One region of the Enterococcus sp. AZ128 genome, then DNA from elsewhere that is predicted to be linked to it. Evidence: riboswitches for the same ligand, from Rfam matches in the RefSeq annotation. Region 1 holds a riboswitch; the other holds the start of a gene.
What was found. A riboswitch is a leader RNA that binds a small molecule or an ion and turns the genes downstream of it on or off. The one in region 1 is predicted to bind fluoride.

Region 1 (3,180 bases):
AATTTGAAAATTATTTTTGATGCGACAAGCGGGAAAATTTTGGGTGGACAAGCTGTTGGAGAAAAAGGTGTTGATAAGCGCATGGGGGAATTATCTGTTGCTATTACTGGAAACCTGACAGTTTTCGATTTGCCTGATTTAGAATTGCCTTATTCGCCGCCTTATTCAACAACAAGGGATCCGTTGAATATCGCCGGCTATGTGGCGATCAATCAAATGACCAATATTGTAAAAACAATCAAAGCAGCTGATATTTCAGAAGAAGACTTAGCAAGCGCATTTTTCTTGGATATTCGTGAAGCGAATAAAGCAAAATCTGGCAGTATTGAAGCAACTAAAAATATTCCAATGAATGAGCTGCGTGATCGGATCGATGAGATCCCGAGAGATCGAAAAGTTTATATCACCTTCAGAAAAGGCCTGAACACCTATACTTCAGTGCGTATTTTAGCTGGTTTTGGAATTCCTGCGATTTTGATCGAGGAGTAGCACGATGAATGAATTTAAACAAGTCTTCAATCAAACGCAACAGTTTTTAATTTTACAAGCCTATATTGATTCACAACTTTCGACAGAAGAGTTGATGAATTTTACATTGCTAGAAACGAGTGACGAAATTCCAGCTGTTTTCTATTCTGCAGGAATTTTATTGATTCATCCAAGAGTGGATTTGGACCAATTTACCCATGAGTTTTTTTTAAGGGATCAGGCGGAAATTCGTCGCAAAGAAAATGAGTTGATCATCACTTTGCCAAAACAAAAATTACATTTTCATTTTGATCAGATAAATGAAGCAGAACAAATTGCGAATGACCTCATTTATTTATACTCAGACATCGAATAGTTGCTCTTAGAAAATCACCGTAGTAAAGTGAGAGAAGAGAGTACAAGGAGGGTTTCACAAAATGAAGAATACGCAATTTGCAATGGAAATGTTGGATCGTGCGCAAGAACGTTTTGAGGATACACTGGATCAGATGACGACAGAAGAAGCGAATCAAATGCCAGCGCCTTTGATCAAATCGGTAATTTGGCTGATGTGGCACACTGCGCGAGAGTTAGACATGCAGCTATCTGATTTGAATGGTACAGAATTCTTGTGGACAAGCGATGGATGGTCAGAAAAATTTGCTTTGGATCTACCAGATGATACTGAAGATTATCGACACACACCAGAAGAAGCAGCGAAGGTTGTTGTTGCAGATCGCCAATTAGTTTTGGATTATTTAGCGGCCAGCATTGAATTTACGAAGAATTATTTAGAAAGCTTAGATGAAAGCAATCTAGCGGATGTGATCGATACTAGTTGGAATCCGCCGGTTACTCGCCAAGTTCGTATTGTTTCAGCAATTGATGATGCCTTGATGCATTCAGGACAGGCCGTGTACACTAGGCGATTAGTTATTGGAAAATAGTTTTAGGAAAGAGGTTGTGACAGAAGTGGTCAGCTTCAAGAAATAAGAAGGAATTTCCGAAAATTGCTTCTTAAATTTTTGTGAAATTTCGGCTTATTTCCGAATGCTAGCTTTGCTTAGTGAAACTTAGCAGTAACTGTATGCGTAGTTTGCGAAGAAGAAGCTACTTCTGACACACCGTTTGTTCGGAAAAAGGACCTGTGACAAGATTTTTGTCACAGGTCCTTTTTTGACAATTCCCAAAAGACGTTCTGATTGTCAAAAGAAAATGAGAGTGGTATTCTTTTTTGTGTAAGAGGGATGGTGCACCCCTCCTAACCGCTGAATCATTCAGCTGATGGCGCCTGTTGTAAGTTAAATACTTTTAACCTTTACTTAAAGTGTGTTTAAAAGTACTTAACTTGTAACAGGCTTTTTTGCGTATTCAATTTTTGATAGCTAGCTCAGACAGTTTAGTTGATGCGCGATGTAAATGAAATCATTTTTTGAGGAGGAAAAAGAGATGTCAGTAGTAATTGAAGCAGTAAAAGCAAGAGAGATTTTTGATTCACGGGGGAACCCTACGGTTGAGGCCGACGTGGTTTTATCGGATGGGACAATGGGGCGTGCCGAAGTTCCAAGTGGTGCTTCGACTGGTGACCGTGAGGCAGTCGAGTTGCGAGATGGCGGTGATTATTTGATGGGAAAAGGTGTCTTGAAGGCGGTAAGAAACGTCAATACTGAAATCAACGATGAGTTGAAAGGTCGCTCACCATTCGATCAAGCAGAAATTGATAAAGCCATGATCGATTTAGACGGTACGCCGAATAAGGGGCGTCTTGGGGCAAATGCGATCCTTGGAGTTTCTATGGCTGTCGCGCGTGCAGCGGCTCAAAGTCAAAAGATCCCATTGTATCGTTATCTAGGCGGAGTCGATCTTGAATTACCTCAGCCGTTCTTCAATGTAATCAACGGAGGTGTTCACGCAGACTCAGGAATCGATGTTCAAGAATTCTTAATCACACCGGTAAAACGTAAGAGTTTTCGTGATGGTGTAGAAAAAGTTGCGAACACTTACCACACATTGAAGCGTGTACTTGGCAAAGAAGGATATGAAACAGCTGTTGGCGATGAAGGAGGTTTTGCGCCAAAATTAGGTAGTACCGAAGCAGCAATCGAAATGTTATATTGGGCTATTAAGGAAGCTGGTTATCTACCAGGTGAAGAAATCGCCATTGCACTGGACCCAGCATCAAGTGAATTTTACAACGATGATACGAAGAAATACAACTTTGAAGGGAAAGAAATGACTTCAGATGAAATGTTGACTTACTATCAAGATTTAGTTAATAAATATCCGGCAATCATCTCAATTGAAGATGGTTTTTCAGAACATGATTGGGATGGGTTCAAGAAAATGACTGAAACAATGAGCAATCAAATTCAACTTGTTGGTGACGATATTTTTGTAACTAATCCAACGATCTTTGCTGAAGGAATCGATAAAAAGGTCGCTAATTCGATTTTGATCAAATTGAATCAAATCGGAACTGTTTCAGAATCCATCGAAACCATCAAAATGGCGCGTGCAAATGGTTATACAACTATGATATCTCACCGTTCTGGTGAAACTGGCGATACCTTCATTGCAGATTTTGCGGTAGCCATGAACGCTGGGCAAATCAAAACAGGCTCCATGGCTCGCAGTGAACGGGTCGAAAAATATAATCAGTTCCTGCGTATTGAAGAAGAATTAGGAGGTTATGGAAGGTTAGCTCGTTTTCAT
Region 2 (3,180 bases), on a different contig from region 1:
ATTTTTCGAGGATGAAGTCGATGAGGGATTGTATCATTTTGATGGGGCGGTATGTCTCGGCAATCATGGCCCTAATACCAATGGCAATCAGTTTTATATTGTAGAGCGGAATCATGTAGACAACGAACAATTGTATCGCATGAATTTGCCGCAAAAGGTTCGGTCACATTATGAAGCGGTTGGCGGCATCCCTGAACTGGATGGACGCTATACCGTATTTGGCCAGGTTATTGAAGGAATGCCTGTTGTTCGTACGATCGCCAACCAAATGACCGACGATGAGGACGCACCGTTAGAACCGATCATGATTCAAAAAATCACGTTTAAAAAGCAAGTCAGAAATAATCTGATATGCTTAGACTGTCGATAAAAGCTGTTCCAAGCTCAAATTACGAGCTTGGAACAGCTTTTTATCTTTTAATTTCTAGCGTTTTATTTTACTGAATTTCGTTGTTTACGAGAACTGGCACATTGTTTCTAATAAGGAGTCGATTATTCCTCTTCAATTACGTGTACGATTGCTTTTTCAAATAATTTCCCATTAGTAATGAATACACGATCCAGCTTATTCAAGACATGATGGATATCAAATTCAATCAATCGCTCTTCGCCGGCCGTCAGTTGATGGTGATGGCGATAATCCCTAGTACGTTTTGGGATATCAATCCAACAGCCGCTATCACGGCTATAAACTGAGTGAGTCACATTGACGGTTCCTTTATCGACTTTAATTCGATATCTTTTAGGTCCAAATGTTTCGATCGGTAATTGATGAGAATGCTTTTTCCAGAATAAATGATGCAGTTCGACGGTTTCCTGCTTATTCGCCATTTTTAGCGGCCTCCTTGATTGTTCCGATACGATACCCCTCATGGTGCTTCAAGAAGACACTCTTCGCCCGTACGATTGTTTGCGAGGTATAAATACCTTGATGTCCGGAAACAAAGTAACTGATGAAGGCGGCAATAATGAAATAGGGCAATGCCTTTGCACCGAAAAGGTCGATGCCCAACATGATCGTTGTCAATGGGGCGTTTGCCGCACAGCCAAAAACGGCGATCATTCCTAGTGCGGCTAAGAAGGCAGGAGAGATGCCAAACAAATTTCCCAGGCTTCCACCCAATGAGGCCCCGATTGAAAACAACGGAGTTACTTCGCCCCCCTGCAAGCCGGCGCCTAAACTCAAGCTAGTTGTGAGCAACTTGATGATTGGATCAAGCAAAGTCGTTTTCCCGACAAAAGCATCATCAATCAATGGCAAACTTAAGCCCATAAACTTTTGACCGTGCATGAAAAAAATAGCGGCTGTCACGATCCCTGATGCAACAAATGCCCGCAACAGGTAGTTTTTGAATAAGCTAGCGTAGAAACGTTTCAATGAATGAGTCAGCAGCGCAAAAAGATGGCCGAAAATGCCGAATAAAGCCGACGCGAAAAGGATGATCGCTAAAAGTTTCAAGTTAAAATGAGGAATCACGCCGATTGGATGCCCTTCATGAACAGTACCTAAGGATTTTGACACATAGTCTGCTAGATAAGAGGAAAAGAAACAAGGGATCAGTGCCTTACGTTCTAAATTTCCAACATATGCCATTTCCATACCAAAGAATCCCCCAGCTAACGGGGTCCCGAAAATCGATGAAAAACCTGCACTAATTCCTGCATGAACCAATTGCTTTCGACAATTTTTTTCCAAATGAAAAGCGTCCGCAGCCTTATTGGCAAAAACGCCCCCGATTTGTACAGCACTTCCTTCACGACCAACAGAGGCACCGAATAGGTGAGAAAGAATCGTGAAAGCAAACGTAAAAAGTGCCATTCGACTCGGCACATCAGTCTCTTTCTCGGTACTTTCAATAATCAGATTATTTCCTTTTTGTGCGCCTTTTCCAAAGGATTGATAAATAAACGCCGTCAGCAGACCGAGAACAGGCAGGAAAAAGAGTAAATAGTGATGCGTTTGACGATAATCTGTCACAAAATGCAATGCCTTCAGCAAATAATGGGAGATCAAGCCAGTAAAAACACTAATAAGTGCAATCAAAAAATAAAGCAGTAGTAAATCCTTTAACTCCTTTCTCGCGTTTTGTTGTGATTGTTGTCGTGTTTCTTCCATTCCAAGACCTCCTAGATTTACCACGCTTATCAGCTGACATTGCGGCTAATAAGCAAAAAAAAAGCCAATGATCCCTACAAAATGAATTGTAGAAGTCATTAGCTTGATTCGCGGTTTAAGAAAATTTCTTAGGGAGACATTCATTCCCTTATTTAATTTCTATCTATTTTTACTGTAAAAAGTGGCAAAAGTCAACCAAAACCTGAGCCCTATTTTTTCTTTGTGGAATTTAAGCGCTTAGAAGTCAACCAATAAAGCAAAATCAACACTATCATAACAATCATACGCAATATCGCCGGCGGGCTCCACACCCAGATGATGAAAGCGGCGATCAATAAATAGAGCAGGGTAGCAACAATCATCAAAAATGCTCCTTTAGTTATTTTATTGATTAGGTAATCAGGTTAACACCTGCAACTATTAATGGAAAAAGTTAAGGAATGATTAAATCATCTTCCTTAACTCTCTTTATAATACCACATTTCCAGTTAGATTTCAAGATTGTCATTTTACCAACAGTATGATATTAAGGCTTTGAAGGGGGAGGATGAAGGAATGTCTAAGTTTGACCTATCGTTATTTAACCAGTTTCTTTCGCAACAAAAGGAGAACCCGCGCTCGGTGATCAATCAGGAGCTTAAAGCCAATCACAAAGCCTTTCAATTGTCGATCGAGGATTTCTCAGAAATCTCGGAAGAACGAAAACAGCTCTTTAAAGAACATCACCTAATGGATTTTAGCTGGGCGAATTCTCAGTCGATTGGGAGCTTCTTAGTTTCTGAACCAATCTTCTACAAAAGTGATTATTTAGCACACTACTCGATACTCCAAGCAGTCTTTTACTATCTGCGGAGCTATCATCCTGGTGGAATAACTGATCAAGAGATTATGGAGGAGATTGAACGACGCTATCAAAAGTATCAAGGGGATGTAGAAATGTTGCAGGGCTCATTTGAAGATTTTCCAGAATTGGAGGAAGACATGTGAAAAATGAATTGTTAGATCCGGCCTTTTATCCATTTTTTATAAAAAAGCTGCAAGAACGACTAAGCGGATCAAGCGTC

Region 2: linked by a shared signal. The riboswitch ahead of IGI38_RS18275 (chloride channel protein) and the one ahead of eno (phosphopyruvate hydratase) in region 1 are both predicted to bind fluoride.

Annotation. Positions count from the first base shown of each region.
Region 1 is NZ_JBIORZ010000003.1:34,841-38,020, reverse strand. It holds gene IGI38_RS18990 (FAD-dependent oxidoreductase) at 1-489, shown strand, start outside; gene IGI38_RS18985 (hypothetical protein) at 494-844, shown strand; gene IGI38_RS18980 (DinB family protein) at 906-1,415, shown strand; fluoride riboswitch at 1,703-1,769, shown strand; gene eno (phosphopyruvate hydratase) at 1,918-3,180, shown strand, end outside.
Region 2 is NZ_JBIORZ010000002.1:1,362,544-1,365,723, forward strand. It holds gene IGI38_RS18265 (peptidylprolyl isomerase) at 1-370, shown strand, start outside; gene IGI38_RS18270 (hypothetical protein) at 493-831, opposite strand; gene IGI38_RS18275 (chloride channel protein) at 821-2,116, opposite strand; fluoride riboswitch at 2,199-2,273, opposite strand; gene IGI38_RS18280 (hypothetical protein) at 2,326-2,478, opposite strand; gene IGI38_RS18285 (DUF6323 family protein) at 2,672-3,103, shown strand; gene IGI38_RS18290 (DUF6179 domain-containing protein) at 3,100-3,180, shown strand, end outside.